4 regions of the Nocardia tengchongensis genome follow, and region 1 is predicted to be linked to each of the others. Evidence: riboswitches for the same ligand, from Rfam matches in the RefSeq annotation. Region 1 holds a riboswitch; each other region holds the start of a gene.
What was found. Region 1 has a riboswitch for S-adenosylmethionine ahead of ACYVKL_RS10585 (bifunctional o-acetylhomoserine/o-acetylserine sulfhydrylase). Riboswitches for the same ligand answer to the same signal wherever they lie in the genome.
Positions count from the first base shown of each region.

Region 2: it holds a riboswitch for S-adenosylmethionine, as region 1 does, so the genes downstream of both, ACYVKL_RS22570 (rhodanese-like domain-containing protein) here and ACYVKL_RS10585 (bifunctional o-acetylhomoserine/o-acetylserine sulfhydrylase) in region 1, are expected to answer to the same signal.
Region 3: it holds a riboswitch for S-adenosylmethionine, as region 1 does, so the genes downstream of both, ACYVKL_RS18635 (aminotransferase class V-fold PLP-dependent enzyme) here and ACYVKL_RS10585 (bifunctional o-acetylhomoserine/o-acetylserine sulfhydrylase) in region 1, are expected to answer to the same signal.
Region 4: it holds a riboswitch for S-adenosylmethionine, as region 1 does, so the genes downstream of both, ACYVKL_RS36835 (AfsA-related hotdog domain-containing protein) here and ACYVKL_RS10585 (bifunctional o-acetylhomoserine/o-acetylserine sulfhydrylase) in region 1, are expected to answer to the same signal.

Region 1 covers NZ_BAAGUM010000005.1:444,203-448,371, reverse strand. Annotated here, with positions in the region: gene ACYVKL_RS10595 (MFS transporter) at 1-656, opposite strand, end outside; gene ACYVKL_RS10590 (TetR/AcrR family transcriptional regulator) at 793-1,530, shown strand; SAM riboswitch class IV at 1,563-1,674, shown strand; gene ACYVKL_RS10585 (bifunctional o-acetylhomoserine/o-acetylserine sulfhydrylase) at 1,771-3,120, shown strand; gene metX (homoserine O-acetyltransferase MetX) at 3,162-4,169, shown strand, end outside.
Region 2 covers NZ_BAAGUM010000006.1:2,507,854-2,512,022, reverse strand. Annotated here, with positions in the region: gene ACYVKL_RS22580 (type 1 glutamine amidotransferase family protein) at 1-57, opposite strand, end outside; gene ACYVKL_RS22575 (O-succinylhomoserine sulfhydrylase) at 167-1,381, opposite strand; gene ACYVKL_RS22570 (rhodanese-like domain-containing protein) at 1,440-1,862, opposite strand; SAM riboswitch class IV at 1,877-1,992, opposite strand; gene ACYVKL_RS22565 (Rv0361 family membrane protein) at 2,055-2,489, opposite strand; gene ACYVKL_RS22560 (FAD-dependent oxidoreductase) at 2,733-4,121, shown strand.
Region 3 covers NZ_BAAGUM010000006.1:1,660,421-1,664,589, forward strand. Annotated here, with positions in the region: gene ACYVKL_RS18620 (biliverdin-producing heme oxygenase) at 60-728, opposite strand; gene ACYVKL_RS18625 (MarR family transcriptional regulator) at 894-1,355, opposite strand; gene ACYVKL_RS18630 (SAM-dependent methyltransferase) at 1,410-2,258, shown strand; SAM riboswitch class IV at 2,322-2,435, shown strand; gene ACYVKL_RS18635 (aminotransferase class V-fold PLP-dependent enzyme) at 2,504-3,817, shown strand; gene ACYVKL_RS18640 (hypothetical protein) at 3,836-4,039, opposite strand; gene ACYVKL_RS18645 (DUF2752 domain-containing protein) at 4,058-4,169, opposite strand, start outside.
Region 4 covers NZ_BAAGUM010000019.1:258,383-262,551, forward strand. Annotated here, with positions in the region: gene ACYVKL_RS36825 (hypothetical protein) at 1-665, opposite strand, end outside; gene ACYVKL_RS36830 (HAD family hydrolase) at 659-1,384, opposite strand; gene ACYVKL_RS36835 (AfsA-related hotdog domain-containing protein) at 1,381-2,169, opposite strand; SAM riboswitch class IV at 2,183-2,293, opposite strand; gene ACYVKL_RS36840 (MFS transporter) at 2,362-3,576, opposite strand; gene ACYVKL_RS36845 (hypothetical protein) at 3,671-4,150, opposite strand.

The DNA.
Region 1 (4,169 bases):
GTGACCGCGCCGGGCAGGTCGTAGCCGCCGGTGCGGGCCGCGGGCACGTCCTTGACCACGAAAACGAACGCGCCGACCAGGGCCAGCAGCGCGACCGGCGTGTTCACCAGCAGCGACCAGCGCCAGTTCGCGTACTCGACGAGCGCGCCACCGGCGATCAGGCCGAGGGCAGCGCCGGCCGCGGACACGCCGGCGAACACGCCGAAGGCCCGAGCGCGCTCCTTGGCCTCGGTGAAGGTCACCGAGACCAGGGACAACGCGGCCGGAGCCAGCAGCGCGCCGAACGCGCCCTGCAGCGCGCGGCCCGCGAAGAGTTCGACCTGGTTCTGCGCGAGGCCGGCCAGTGCGGAGGCCGCGGCGAAGCCGACCAGGCCGATCATCAGGATGCGGCGGCGGCCGAGGTAGTCGGCGAGCCGGCCGCCGAGCAGCAGCAGACCACCGAAAATCAGGGTGTAAGCGGTGAAGATCCACTGCTTGTCGCCGTCGCTGATGTGCAGATCCTGCTGAGCGAACGGCATGGCAATGGTGACGATCGTGGCGTCCAGGACCACCATGAGCTGCGCCATCGCGATCACGGCGAGCGCGAACCAGCGCCTGGAATCTTTTGCGGGACTTGCTTTTTCGTCTGTACCGAGAGCGTCCGTCGCTACGGTCATGAGCCTCTCCTCTGGAGTTCGAAGGCAGCTTCACCATAGTGACCCCCACTGACAATTGGCGTCAAGGGAAAAATGTCGCACTGCGACAGTTGTCATAATGTGACAGTAAGAAGCATCGAGGACCTACCATGGAGGCATGTCGGAGTTGTCAAGTCACATCGGTGTGATCTCGCGCCATCGCCCCGGCCTGCGTGAACGTAAGAAGCAGCAGACCCGGACCCGGATCATCGACGTCGCCCTGCGGCTGTGCGACGACCAAGGGTTCGATGCCACCACTGTGGAACAAATCGCCGACGCCGCCGACGTCTCGCCGCGCACCGTGAACCGGTACTTCGACAGCAAGGAGGCGATCGTCATCGCCCCCATCGAAGGCTGGGGACAGGCGCTCGCCGATCAGCTGCGCGCACAGCCGATCACCGGCGACGAGATGCAGGCGCTGCTGGGCGCGTTCATGGCCGTCGTGGACCAGATCATCGACTCCGACGCCCCCGTCCCGTTCCGGTGGTTCCAGCAAATGCAGCGCATCAGCCGCGACAGCGTCGCGGTGCGCGCGCTCAGCATGGAGTCGGCCGAGACCAAGACCCGCGCCATGACCGAGGTCCTCGCCGAACGCCTGCGGCTGCCGCAGGACCACATGACCGTGCGGATCATCGCCGCCACCTGGCACGGCATCGTGCGCATCGGCATGGAATGCGAATTCGACGACGAGTCCGAGTTCCCGGACTGCACCACCGCCACCACCGCACACCAGCTCGCCGAGAACGTGCTGGCCGCGTTCGGCGAATTCCGGCGGGTGTGCTGCGGAACGGCCACGACAATTCCCCCCGTGAACGCGGAAAATCTCCTGGCGAATGCGACAAACCCCACTGCGTAGGGGGGTCGGAACGGCCGCTAGAATCGCGCAAAGGTCAAGAGCATCAGCGTTAAGGCCCCGGCTTGCTGATCGGCAACCCTCCAGCTGCGGCGGGGTGCTCCGGGTGCAGACCGGGCGTTCGAGATCCGGACGCAAGCGCAACTAGGAGGTCTACCGAAATGTGTTGTTGTCGAAGCCCATTCGCTTCTCGATAACGTCAAACTTCCGCCATTCGGCGACCTCGCATTTGGAGCAGAACAGATGAGTGACTCGACCGCGGCCCAGGCCGCCGGGGCTGACGGCACCCTGGATCCGGCCAACTGGTCCTTCGAGACCAAGCAGATCCACGCCGGACAGTCTCCCGATCCGGCCACCGGCGCCCGCGCCCTGCCCATCTACCAGACCACGTCCTACGCCTTCCGCGACACCGACCACGCCGCCGCGCTGTTCGGGCTCGCCGAGCCGGGCAACATCTACACCCGCATCATGAACCCCACCCAGGACGCGGTGGAACAGCGCATCGCCGCCCTCGAGGGCGGTGTGGCCGCGCTGCTGCTGGCCTCCGGGCAGGCGGCGGAGACCTACGCGATCCTGAATCTCGCCGAGGCCGGCGACCACATCGTGGCCAGCCCGCACCTCTACGGCGGCACCTACAACCTGCTGCACTACTCGCTGCCCAAGCTGGGCATCCAGGTCAGCTTCGTCGAGGACCCGGACGATCTCGAGCAGTGGCGTGCGGCCGTGCGGCCCAACACCAAGGCGTTCTACGGCGAGACCGTCGCCAACCCGAGCAGCTCGGTCCTCGACATTCCCGGCATCGCCGAGGTCGCGCACGCGGCCGGACTGCCGCTCATCGTGGACAACACCGTCGCCACCCCGTACCTGATCCAGCCGCTGCGGCTGGGCGCCGACATCGTCGTGCACTCGGCCACCAAGTACCTGGGCGGGCACGGTTCCGCGGTGGCGGGCGTGATCGTCGACGGCGGCACCTTCGACTGGACCGTGAAGAACGCGGCGGGCGAGTCCCGTTTCCCCGGCTTCACCACCCCCGACCCCAGCTACCACGGCGCGGTCTTCGCCGACCTCGGCGCTCCGGCCTTCGCGCTCAAGGCCCGCGTGCAACTGCTGCGCGACCTGGGCGCGGCGGTCTCGCCGTTCAACGCGTTCCTCATTGCGCAGGGCCTCGAGACGCTGAGCCTGCGCATCGAACGGCACGTGGCCAATGCCCAGGCGGTCGCGGAGTTCCTGGCGGAACAGCCGGGTGTCGAGAAGGTCTACTACGCCGGACTGCCCGCCTCGCCCTGGTTCGAGCGGGGCAAACAGCTGGCACCGAAGGGCGTCGGCGCGATCGTGTCCTTCGAGCTGGCCGGCGGCGTCGACGCGGGCAAGAAGTTCGTGGAGGCGCTGGTGCTGCACAGCCATGTCGCTAACATCGGGGATGTGCGCTCGCTCGTCATCCACCCGGCTTCCACCACGCATTCCCAGCTGACGCCCGCCGAGCAACTGGCTTCCGGCGTCACGCCTGGTCTGGTGCGGTTGGCCGTGGGTATCGAGGGCATCGGCGACATCCTGGCGGATCTCCGCGGCGGACTGACGGCGGCGGCAAGTTGACCGTGAACATCGACTCGCAAACGTCCCGGCATGCGGCGGAGCTGCTGCTACCGCCGCCGGACGGGACGCTGGGCAGCATCGCCATCGGGGACTTCACGCTGGAGAACGGTGTCGTCATCCCCGATGCGACGCTGGCGGTGCAGCGCTGGGGCGAACTATCCGCGAACGCGGACAACGTGGTGCTGGTGGAGCACGCGCTGACCGGTGACTCGCACGTGGTGGGTCCCGCCGACGTGCATCACGGCCAGCCCGGCTGGTGGGACGGCGTCGTCGGCGCCGGCGCGCCCCTGGATACCCGCGAGTGGTGTGTCATCGCCACCAACGTGCTCGGCGGCTGCAAGGGCAGCACCGGTCCATCCTCCCTCGCCCCGGACGGAAAGCCTTGGGGCACACGGTTTCCCGAGCTGTCCATCCGCGACCAGGTGAACGCGGAGGCCAAGCTCTTCGATCTGCTCGGCATCGACCGCCTGGCCGCCGCGATCGGCGGCTCCATGGGCGGTATGCGGGTGCTGGAATGGATGGTCGGCCGTCCCGAGCGGGTCGGCGCGGCCCTGGTGCTGGCGGTCGGCGCGCGCGCCACCGCCGACCAGATCGGCACCCAGACCACCCAGATCGCCGCCATCAAGGCCGATCCGGACTGGCAGGGCGGCGACTATCACGGCACCGGGCGCGCGCCCATGACCGGCATGGGCATCGCCCGCCGCATCGCGCACCTGACCTACCGCACCGAGGGCGAACTCGACCACCGCTTCGAGAATCACGCCCAGGGCGACGAGGATCCGCTCGCGGGCGGCCGCTACGCGGTGCAGAGCTACCTGGAGTACCAGGCGGACAAGCTGATCGCGCGTTTCGACCCGAGCACCTACGTGCTGCTCACCGAGGCGATGAACCGCTACGACGTGGGTCGCGGCCGTGGCGGCATCGCGGCGGCGCTGGCCTCGACGCCGGTGCCGTGTGTGATCGGCGGGGTGGACTCGGACCGGCTCTACCCGCTGCGCACCCAGCAGGAGCTGGCCGATCTGCTGCCCGGTTCCAAGGGGCTCGAGGTC
Region 2 (4,169 bases), on a different contig from region 1:
GCCGACCTCCCAGTCCGAGAAGGTGTCGTACACGGCCATGTGGACTGTTTTCATCATGACAGCATGCTGTCATGTTTGACAGCATGCTGTCAATAACTCTGGACGCGCAGAATGACGAAAGGGCCGGAACCCAGCGGGTTCCGGCCCTTTCGGCGAGATCGGCGGATCAGCTCAGCGCGTGATCGAGATCGTTGATCAGGTCCTCGACATCCTCCAGGCCGATGGAGATGCGCAGCACCCCATCGGTAAGGCCCACGGCCGCACGGCCTTCCGGGCCCATGGCCCGGTGGGTCGTGGTCGCCGGGTGGGTGATCAGGGTCTTCGCGTCACCGAGGTTGTTCGAGATGTCGATGATCCGCAGCCGGTTCAGCACCTCGAACGCGCGCTTCTTGGCCTCGTTCTCCGGAGCCTTCAGCTCGAAGGTGATCACCGTGCCGCCACCCGACATCTGCCGCTTGGCCAGCTCGTACTGCGGATGCGAGGACAGGAACGGGTACTTCACCCACGCCACCGCCGGATGCGCCTCCAGGAACTCGGCGACCTTCAGGGCGGAATCCACCGACTGGCGCAGGCGCAGCGGCATGGTCTCCAGACCCTTCAGCAGGGTCCAGGCGTTGAACGGGCTCATCGCCGGACCCGTGTGCCGCATCAGGTTCTTCACCGGGCCGTCGATGTAGTCCTTCGGACCCAGGATCGCGCCACCGAGCACCCGGCCCTGGCCGTCGATGTGCTTGGTGCCCGAATACACGGTGATGTCCGCGCCCAGATCGAAACCGCGCTGCAGCAGCGGGGTGGCGAAGACGTTGTCCAGCACCACCTTCGCGCCCGCCGCGTGCGCCAGATCGGACACCGCGCGCACATCGGTCAGGGTCTGCATCGGATTGGACGGCGTCTCGAAGAAGACGGCCTGGGTGGGCACCGACAGCGCCTGCTCCCACTGGTCCAGATCCTCACCGTCGACGAAGACGGTCTCCACACCCCAGCGCGGCAGGATCTCGTTGGCCACCACGAAGCAGGAACCGAACAGGCTGCGCGCCGCGACCAGGCGGTCACCGGCGCCGAGCAGCGCACCCAGCGCGGTGAACACCGCGGACATGCCCGAGGCGGTGGCGAAACAGGCCTCCGCGCCGTCGATCAGGCGCAGCCGCTCCTCGAACATGGCGACCGTCGGGTTGCCGTAGCGCGAGTAGACGAAATGCTGGATATCGCCGGTGAACGAAGCCTCCGCGGCCTCGGCGCTCTCGTAGACGAAACCCGAATTGAGGAACAGCGCCTCGGAGGTCTCGTCGAACCCGGAACGCCGGGTGCCGCCGCGCACCGCCTGGGTGGCGGGGCCGACACCCTCGGGGAGCGGTTTGTCGAAAGAGCCGCCGGTGATCATGACTGCCTCCCAGTGGTCCGGCCGGACACGAAACTCATGGCTGCCGCCCGAGCAGAGCTCATGACTGACGCCAGGGCAGACCGTCGGCGCGCCAACCGGTGCTGCCGCGATGCCCCTGACCGTCGAGCGCACCCTCGAAACCGTCGACCACGTTGTAGGACGGGGTGATGCCGAGGGTGGTGGCGGCGGTGGCCGCGCCGATGGAGCGCTGGCCGGAACGGCAGATGAAGATGACGGGGGCGTCCGAGTCCGCGGCCCGGTCGGCCAGCGACTGCCGCAGCTGGTCGGTGAACCGCGCATTCGGGGTGCCGACGGCGCTGACCCACTCGATCAGGGCGGTCGGGCGGCCGATACCGCTGGTGTCGGGCACGCCGACGAACCGCCACTCGGCCTCGGTGCGCACGTCCACCAGGACCGCATCCGGATTGTCGCGCAACAACTCCCACGCCGCCTTCGGCGTGATGTCACCGGCGTAGCTCACTTGTACCTCCTGAAAATCCGCACTTGCCGCACCGCTCTCCGATGCGAGGCCAGGTCGTCACCCGGAGCACCCCACCGCGGAGGAGGGTTGCCGACCAGCGAGCCGGGGCTTGGCGCTGGCACTCATGACCTGGAAGAAGACTGCCGAAAAAACGGGCCCCCTGTCAAACCCCCGCGGGCCATTCGGCCGTTGTCACGAATTACAGACCAACCAGCGGGAATTCTCTTTCGAGAAGTGCCAGGGCGTAGTGCTCGGGGCGCCCGCGACGGTGAAAGAGACCTGCGCGGTGGCCTTGTCACCGTCGATAGCCGCATCGGTCAGCTTGCTGAAGGCAATGGTGCCGCCGCTCTCCACCGCGGCCCGCAACGGTGAGAGCTTCTCGTCGAAACCCTTGCAGGACAGGGTCGGATCGTATTTGCCGGTGTCATTGCGGGACATGATGAAGTTGGTCGCCGACAGCGCCAGCCGATCGGATTCTGTGACATTCTTCTCAACCGGCGAGATCAGCGTCGCGATCACGATGCCCAGGATCACGAAGGCGATGATGCCCGCCGCCACCAGGAACGGCCACATGCTGCGGGTCTCGTTCTGGTCGATCGGGACCGGGGTCTCCTCGACGTCGCTCATGGGTAAATCATGCCTGGTCGCCGACGCGCCCCCGCACCCTGCTGGCAAAGACCGCGGTGCGCCCTCGATAGAATCAGCAGAATTTCCGCCCCAGCGCGGGAATAGCAAGACTACGCAGCAACGCTGCAGCGTCGGGGGCCAACGAAGGTCGCCGAGGTCAGGGCGTCAACTTAGCCTAAGCTAAGAACGACGGCTGAGTTTTGACGGCAAGTTAGTTTCGACCCAAAGAGGGTGCGCGGAAGAATGACCGAACAGAGTGCAGCGACCCGCCCGCTACGCATTGCGATCGTGGGCGCAGGACCGGCCGGCATCTACGCCGCCGACGCGTTGATGAAGTCCGACGCGGACGTGAGCATCGATCTCTACGAGCGCATGCCCGCGCCCTTCGGCCTGATCCGCTACGGCGTCGCGCCCGACCACCCGCGCATCAAGGGCATCATCACCGCGCTGCACAAGGTGCTCGACAAGCCGCAGGTCCGCCTGCTCGGCAATATCGACTACGGCGTCGACATCACCCTCGAGGACCTGCAGCAGTTCTACGACGCGGTCATCTTCTCCACCGGTGCCAACGCCGACCGCGCCCTGGGCGTGCCCGGCATCGACCTGGACGGCTCCTACGGCGCCGCGGACTTCGTGTCCTGGTACGACGGCCACCCCGACGTCGCCCGCACCTGGCCGCTGGACGCGGAGAAGGTCGCCGTGCTCGGCGTCGGCAACGTCGCCCTCGACGTGGCGCGCGTGCTCGCCAAGACCGGCGACGAACTGCTGCCCACCGAGATCCCGCCGAACGTCCACGAGGGCCTCCTGGCCAACAAGGCCCTGGAAGTGCACGTGTTCGGCCGCCGCGGTCCCGCGCAGGCCAAGTTCACCCCGCTCGAGCTGCGCGAGCTCGACCACTCGCCGACCATCGAGGTCATCGTCGACCCCGAGGACATCGACTACGACGAGGGCTCCGAGGCCGCGCGCCGGCACTCCAAGCAGGTCGACATGATCTGCAACACCCTCGAGCAGTGGGCCATCCGCGACGTCGGCAACCGCCCGCACAAGCTGTTCCTGCACTTCTTCGAGAACCCGGCCGAGATCCTCGGCGAGAACGGCAAGGTCGTCGGCCTGCGCACCGAGCGCACCCAGCTCGACGGCACCGGAAACTGCAAGGGCACCGGCGAGTTCAAGGACTGGGACATCCAGGCCGTGTATCGCGCGGTCGGCTACCTGTCGCAGAACATCCCGGCCCTGCCCTTCGACGACCAGGCCGGCACCGTGCCCAACGAGGCCGGTCGCGTGATCATCGACGAGGACGCCGACGGCGCGGCTCGCTACATGCCCGCTACCTACGTCACCGGCTGGATCAAGCGCGGCCCGGTCGGCCTCATCGGCCACACCAAGGGCGACGCCAACGAGACCATCGCCTGCCTGCTCGACGACGCCGCGAACTTCGCCCCGGCCGCCAAGCCGGAGCTGGAGGCCGTGACCGAGTTCCTCGAGGGCAAGGGCATCCCGTTCACCACCTGGGCCGGCTGGTACCGCCTCGACGCGCACGAGCGCGCCCTCGGCGAGCCGCAGGGCCGCGAGCGGGTCAAGGTCGTCGAGCGCGACGAGATGCTGGCCGCCTCCGAGCCCGACAAGGCCTGACCGGTCTTCGGCTCGAGGTTCTGACCAGCATGAATCCGCCTGGCGGAC
Region 3 (4,169 bases), on a different contig from region 1:
TTGGTTCGGCACCCAACCGCCGGCACGGGTCGCCAACCCCGACGGCTCCCAGCCGCCCGCTAAATACGCGGAGAGGCGGAAAGAGCGCCCAGTTCACGGAACAGGTCGGTGTTCATCGTGAACGCCAACCGCGCTTCGTCGAGCACCCGATCGACCTCGGGACCTTCGAGGGGAAGCTGGTCCAGGGCCTCGCGGTACTCGCGCTTGAACGCGGCGGGATTGGTGATCTCGTCGAAGACGTAGAAGCGCACGCCGTCGCCCTTCTTGGGCAGATCCCACAGCTTCTCGGCGGTGCCGCGAATGACCTGGCCGCCGGAGAGATCACCCAGGTAGCGGGTGTAGTGGTGGACGACGTATCCGGCCGGCCACTCCTGCGCGCACTCTTCGATGCGGGCGGCGTAGGCGGCGGTCGAGGGCAGCGGCTGCAGCTCGTCGCGCCAGTTCGCGCCGCCGAGGTGCGCCAGATCGGTCTCGAGCGCGGCCAGGCGCGCCAGCTCCGGCTTCACGAACGGACCCGCGACCGAGTCGGAAGCCAGTGCGGTGGAATGCTTTTCGAGGGCCTCGTAGACGAACCAGAGCTGCCCGGTGTAGCGCAGGAAGGCGTCGACGCCGAGCTGACCGGTCAGCATGTCACGCATGAACGTGGAGTGCTCCGCCTCGTTGTGCTGCTGCTCGGTCGCGGTGCGAATGAGCGTCGAGAACGGGGCGCTGGTGTCCGTGTCCAACATGGTCGGGCTCCTCGTGGTCAACTCCGGGGCACCACACTTTGGCTACCCTAACTTCCTCATAGACCCTACGCCCCAGCAACGATCGCGCGATTCGAACTTTGCGGCCCACCCACTCCAACTTTCGGATGATTTTTCCAATTCGCCGGTGTCCTTGGTCACACGCCCTCAGTCGCCCTGGAGGTCGTGTGCGGTCTGGCGCAGCGCGATCGCAGCCCGGGCGAAGTAGTCGAACAGGACCACCAGCTGCCGCGGTTCGAAGTCGGCGAACACCTCGCCCATCCGGGTCCGCTGTGGCGCGAGCACCGCGTCGATCCGGCCGTCGGGATCGGGCGTGGGCTCGACCACCACCTTGCGGCGATCGGCCGGATCCGGCGCGCGCCGGACATAGCCCGCCCGTTCCAGCCGGTCGATGAGCCGGGTGACCGCGCCCGTGGACAACCCCGTCCGTTCGGCCAGCTCACCGGCGGTCATAGAGCCCGCGAGGGCGATCAGATTGAGCCCGAAGAAGTCGGTCGGGCCCAGCCCGAGCGCCTGCGCGGTGACGTGCGCGGCCACCGCCTGCGCGGTGAGGTACTCGCGGTAGGCGGCACTGCCCTGTGACAGCAGGGTAGATTTATCTGCATCCATGCAACTACTGTCCTCATTCAGATACTTGTCGGATGCAGAAAGAGTAACGCCGTCATGGTCGACAACGCCGCGAGCACCTCCCTGATCCCCATGCTCATCGCCGCCACCGAGAGCGCCATGCCGGCGGAAAAGCGGCTACTGGCAGACGATCTGGCCATTCGCACACTGCCCGCGGGACTGCGCCCGCTGGTGCGCCGGCAGCGCACCCGGCGCTGGCTGCGCCGGCTCATGGACCGGCAGGACCCCGGCATCTGGAACAGCCTGGCCTGCCGGAAGCGGTACTTCGACGAGCAGACCGCCGCCCTGCTGCACGACACCGAAGCCCTCGTCGTACTCGGCGCGGGCCTCGACACCCGCGCCTGCCGCCTCGCCGCACCCGCCGCGATACCGGCCTTCGAGGTGGACCTACCGGTGAACATCGCGCTCAAACAGCGCCGAATCCCCCTGCCCGGCAACGTTGTTCCGGTGGCGATCGACTTCGAGCGGCAGGACCTCGCCACCGGACTCGCCGAATCCGGCTACCGCACCGACGCGAAAACCCTGTTTCTCTGGGAGGGCGTGACCCAATACCTCACCGAGACGGCGGTGCACGCCACCCTGAAAACTCTCGCTACCGCGCCTTCGGGGAGCCACCTGATCTTCAGCTATATCCGTCAGGACTTCATCGCCGGGACGAACCTCGACGGCTGCCCGGCCGCCCATCGCAGATTCGTTGCCGGACAGGGCATCTGGCGCTTCGGGCTGCACCCTGGCAGCGTGTCCGGACTGCTCGCCGAACACGGCTGGCGCGAGGTCGAACAAGTCGGCGGAGGGGAGTACACCGAGCGCTTCCTGACACCGCTCGGCCGCGGCGGCGAGCGGGTCCCCGACATCGAACGCTGCGTCACCGCCACGAAGATCTGACCCGACAGGCCGGCGCCGGGCAGGGTTGACAAGCCCGCGATGGGTCTGCCAGTCTCGCAATCAGGTCATGAGTACCAGCGTCAAGCCCCGGCTAGCTGGTCGGCAACCCTCCACCGCGGCGGGGTGCTCCGGGTGACGACCGGGCCGTCGCCCGACCGGGCGCGGCAAGCGCGGACTCTCGATCGTTCTTTCTGCTCCAGGCAGCACAGCCGATCGCGCGTCCATGAATCCGATGGGATTTCGTGATGACCGCATTCGCCGACCAGACCTGCACCCCCCTCGCCACCGTAACCGGCTGTGACCTGCAGGTTCCACTCGTCCAGGGCGGGACCACCGGGTACGCCAACTTCGACTACGCCGCCAGCGCCCCCGCGTTGAAGCAGGTCACCGACCGCGTCGCGGCGCTGCTCCCGTTCTACGCCAGCGTGCACCGGGGCGCGGGCTACGCCTCCCGCGTCTCCACCGACTGCTACGAGTCGGCCCGCGGCTCGGTCGCCCGCTTCCTGAACGCGGCCGACGACCAGGTGGTCGTGTTCACCCGCAACACCACCGACTCGCTGAACCTGCTGGCCGCCTGCGTGCCCGGCGACACCGTGGTGCTCGACGTCGAACACCACGCCAACTTCCTGCCCTGGACCCGCCACGGCCGCCGGGTGGTGCCGGTCGCCGACACCATCGAGGAGACCATCCAGCGCCTGGTCGCCGAGCTGTGCTCGAAACCCGCTGCGCTGCTGGCCATCACCGGCGCCTCCAACGTGACCGGCGAACTGCTGCCGCTGGAACGACTCGCCTGGATCGCGCACCAGTGCGGCACCCGCATCCTGGTGGACGCCGCCCAGTTGGCCCCGCACCGCCGCATCGACCTGCGCACCACCGGCATCGACTACCTGGCCTTCTCCGGGCACAAGGCCTACGCCCCGTTCGGCGCGGGCGTCCTGGTCGGCCGCCGGGACTGGCTGGACGCGGCGCAGCCGTACCTGGCCGGGGGCGGCGCGGTCCGCTCGGTCACCACCGACGGCGTCGACTGGGCGCCCGCACCGCAGCGCCACGAGGCCGGCTCCCCCAACGTGCTCGGCGTGGCCGCGCTGGCCGCCGCCTGCGACGCCCTCACCGAACTCGACGAGACCACCGTCGTCGAGCACGAGCAGTACCTCACCCACCGCCTGCGCTACGGCCTGAAAACCGTTCCGGGCGTGAACTTCCTGCGCATCTGGCGCGACAGCAGCGACGCCGTCGGCATCGTCGCGTTCACCGTCGACGGCTTCGAACCGGGCCAGGTCGCCGCCTACCTGTCCGCCGAACACGGCATCGGCGTACGCGACGGCCGATTCTGCGCCCACCCGCTGCTCGCCCGCCTCGGCGTGGACGCCGCCCTGCGCGCCAGCATCGGTCTCGGCACCACCGCCGCCGACGTGGACCGTCTCGTCGACGCCATCGCCACCCTGGTCGGGCACGGGCCGGCGTGGAATTACGCCCGCACCGAAGGCCATTGGAACCCGGTCCCCGAGACCCGCCCGTTCGGCGTGTCTGCGGAAGGCGCGGCGCCCTGCGGATTCTGACTCACCGGTGAGAGTCGGTCAGGGCACGACGTAGCGGGCCGCGAGCATCTCGACCAGCGGATCGTCGTCGGCGACCGACTCGAGCGCATCCAGATCGGCCTGGACGGACACCTGCCGGGTGTCCTCCTGATCCGGATCGGGCGGTCCGTCCTCCTCGAGCTGACGGATCAGCTTGTCGCGCACCCGCTCCTTCAGCGATTCGCCCAGCCATGATTCGCTCATAACAAGAGCATGCTCCGTCTAGACGGGCGCGATCCAGGTACCCCACGGTGTGTTCCGCACGACCGTGAACAGGACGAGGAAGGCCACCGCCACCCACAGCGCCGACCTGGGCAGCACCCGCGGTAGTCGC
Region 4 (4,169 bases), on a different contig from region 1:
TTGGGCAGCACGGCCCGATAGGTCGCCGCCCCCCGTTCGTCGGTGACGAACACATTGGGCACGCCCAGCGGCCCCGGCCGGGTGGGCGCGGCCGGATCCAAGTCCTTGGCCCGCAAGGACATCACCGTGTAGAGCGAATCCGGCACGAGCCCGCCGAACTCGAACCGGAACTCGCCCTGCCGCGCGTCCTCATCGACGGTCACCTCGAGGGTGCCGCGCGCCCGCAGCCACTCCCCCAGCGTCACCGGGCCGGACAGCTTGCGCCCGTCCTCGGGACGGAAATCCGGGATCGGCGTCTCGTGGAACGGGTAGCTGGGCCGCGTCACCGCGGCCGCGTCGGGTCGCTGATCGGGCGCGAACACCACCGGATAGTTGTTGGCGGGCAGCGGAAGCGGCAGCGTGTGCAACACAATCGCGGCATCCTCGTCCGTCAGCTCCTCGGGCAGTTCGCGCACGATCGTGTAGGGGGCCAGACCGCCGAAGGCGGGTACCGGCGTGTCGTCGGCGACGATCGCCCGCCCCCACCGCCGGGTGACGGTGTGGCCCGGCCCGGGTTCGGTCAGATATCCCACGACGATGAAATCGCCCTTGCCGTCGAGCACTTCGCTCGGCGGATACAGCGGCCCCTGCGTGGTCGGGGTGAGTTCGTACCTCTTGGTCACCATACGGAGAGCACTTCCTCGTCGGAGAGCAGACGGCCCGGGTCGCCGACGGACGCGCCGACCCGATCGGTGAGATGGATCCAGCCGGTGCCGTGCGCGGCGAGCACGGCGTCGTCACCGCGATATCCCGGGTGTGCGACGGCTTTCAGGAACGGCAGGTCGCTGGCGTGGTCGCCGTAGCCGTAGCTGTGCTCCTGATCGATGCCGTGCTCGCGCAGGAAGTCGGTGACCGCCGCCGCCTTGGCCGCACCGATCATCGGCCGCCACACCTCGCCGGTGAGCACGCCGTCCTCGTCGACGACCGGCGTGGTGGTGATGACGTGATCGGCCCCGACGGCCGCGGCGACCGGCGCGACGGCCGCCCGGAACGAACCCGACAGCAGCACCGTCGCGTGCCCGGAATCACGATGCGCGCGCAGCCTTTCCACCGCGTCGGCGTAGTAGACAGCGTCACCCGCCGAGAATTCCGAGAACCAGCGCTGCCCGGCCGCGCTCAGCGCTTCGGTCGCGACCCCGCGGTAGGCCCGGTAGTAGTGCCGGTTGACCTCCTCCCGCGGCGCGCCCGCCGCGGCCCGCTGCTGAATTTCCGCGGTGAGCCGCGCGTATTCGCTGCCGTCGTCGCCGTTCTCGGCCAGCCAGAAGCGCAGGAACGCGAACATGCTCTTGACGGTGATCAGGGTTTCGTCGACGTCGAAGAACGCCGCGCCCGTCACCGCGCTCATGCGGCCGCGTCCAGGTAGGCGGCGATCGCCTTGGCCGCCTTGTGCCGTTCGATCTGCGTGATGCGCTCGTTGGGCAGGGCGGCGTAGCCGATGCGCGTGGTGGCGACGGCGCGGCCGAGCTGGCGCACCTCCACCTCGATGGTGAATTCCAGTTTGGCCGGGTCGTCGATGGCGATCGGCGTCAGTGTCGCGTTCAGGGTGGCGGGCAGCGGGAACAGGAAGGACTTGAACTCCAATTCGATACTGTTCCAGACGATGTAGAAGTGCTGTTCGGGCCAGCGGCGGCCGTACTCCAGCTCGAACGCGCCGAGGAACAGCTGCCGCACCGCCTCCACGATCACGATGCCCTGCACGTGCTCGCCGGTCTGATGGTCGAGCAACAGTTCGTTGTCACCGTGGATGCGCAGATCGGCCCGGAACGCGGTCTCCGATTCCCGGACCAGTCCGGCCAGCAGGACATTCGAATGCTGATACTTGTGGACCTGATGGCGCGGGGCCGGTTCGGCGACCGCGCCGTCGATCCGCAGCCCGGCCGGGGCGTGCACGATCGCCACATGCTCGACGTAGTCGAGATCGTGGCGGGTCACCCCCTGCCCGAGCCGAACCCGCAAGGGCCCCTCCGCGTCCCGCCAGCGGCCGCCGCGCAACGCGGCCACCAGCCCGGACACGGTGAAGGCCCGATCATCCGCGGCGATCCCGCGGAACCGGTCGGCCACCAGCAGCACCTCGCCGACGTCCGCCACCGCCGCGGTCGCGGACGCCGAATCGAGTTGAGCTACAGACATTTTCCCTCCGAGAACAAGACGCTTATGGCGACGCTCGCCGCCATCCGGTCGTCACCCGGAGCACCCCACCGTCGTGGAGGGTTGCCGCCCAGCGAGCCGGGGCTTCGCGCTGGAACTGATGACCGTGACCGAAACGCTAAGTGGCCCAGCTATTTTCGAGAATCATTTCGACCACGGCGATTGAAACCTGGATCAGTTGCGTTCGGAGACGGCCGCCAGCGCCGCACCCGCGGCCGCGAGCGCGGCGACGGCCAGCGCGACCGCCGGATAGCCGTGCCGCGCAACCAGATCGGCCAGCTGCGGCCCCGCGCTCGCACCCAAGAACAGGGCGAAGGTGTACAGCGCGGTGGCGGCGCCGCGCGCCTCCCCGGCTCGGGCGGTGATCGTCTGGACCGCCGCCGGGGCGGCCACGGCGATGGCGGCGACGAACACGAACAACCACGCCGCCACCCACACACCGCCCAGCGGCACCGCGGTCACGGCCACGGCCAGGGCCGCCGCCCCGAGGGCGACGACGAGCCGGGTGGGCGCGGCGATCACCCCCAGCCGTCCGGCCAGCAGCGGGATCGCCACCATGGCGGGAATCGCACTGGCCCGCAACGCGAGCAGGGCGGCATTGCCGGAGCCGACACCGTCGGGCGGAACGAGCTGAATGCCGGTGTAGACGCCGACGAAGGAGCCCAGGATCGCCAGGCAGCTCAGATACAGCAGGGCCAGGCGGGATTGCCGGAGCAGGCTCAGGAAGGGCCCGAACACCGCACCCGGTGTCACCGACCGCGCCGTGGCCGTCGGTTCCGTGGAATCCGGCGCGAGCCCGGCCTCGTCTCGGGGCGGTTGCAGCACCAACCGCAGCGTCACCGCCGACACTGCGAAAGCCACGGCGCCCGCGACGAAGATCGCCCGCCACCCCAGCGCGTTCCCGATGAGCTGGGCCAGCACCTGTGCCACCACTCCCGCCCCGAGGAACGAGCTCGTCAAGCAGGTGAGGGCGAAGATCCTGCGCTCGGGCGCGATCCGCTCCGAGAAGTACGCGAACGCGGCCGGTGCGAAGAAGGATGCGGTGAGCCCCTGCAGGATTCGCGCCGACAGCCCGGTCACCAGCCCCGGCGCGGCCGCCACCAGCAGGCTGCTGATCACGCTCGCCGCCAGTCCGCCGACGATGACCGGCCGCCGGCCCCACCGGTCGGAGAGGGGTCCGGTCACCAGGAAGCCCGCACCGTAGGCCAGCCCGAACGCGGTCGTCGTCCAGGTGGCCGCGGACTTGGAGGTATCCCAGTCCCCCGCGATCCGGTTCAGCACCGGCAGCACCACATACAGCTGGCCGACCACCAGGATGCCGACCGCGCAGACGGCCCCGATGGTGCGCCCCGGCGGGGCGGGAGCATGGATGTGCGGCACGGTGGTCATCGAATTCCTTTCGTGGACAATGGAGTCCACGTCTATCAATTCGAGACCACCGGGCACGACGGTTACGTGCGCTCTGATCCGAAGCCGCGCCGGGTCAGGCCAGGATGAAACTCACCGGCTGCCCGTAGTCACCGCCCTGGCGCAGCCAGGAATACCCGAGCCATACGCCGGGGGTGACTTCGCGGATCTCGTCGTACAGATTCGGGGTCGGGGAGGGGGCGTAGTCGAGGATCCAAGTGGGCCCGCCGTCGACGACCGACGGACCCGGGTAGACGTTGGCCTGCCAGGCTTCCAGGCCCGCGCCGGTCATGCGGTTCAGCAGATATCCGCCGGCCGGACCGCCGTAGAAGTTCTTGCCGATCCAGACCAGGGGCGCCCAGGGCTGCATGCCGCGGGGCTCGGCGACCCAGCCGTCCTTCGTGCCGACCGGAACGTCGCCCAGGGGGGCGCCTCGATAGACGGCGTCCAGCTGTCCGAGGTCACATCTGAACCGCAATGAGTCCACAGTTGCTGATGTGTTGTCGGAGTACAGAACACAGCCGTTTCCGTAGTCCGCGTCGGCGTGCGCGGACACCGGGACAATCATAACCAAC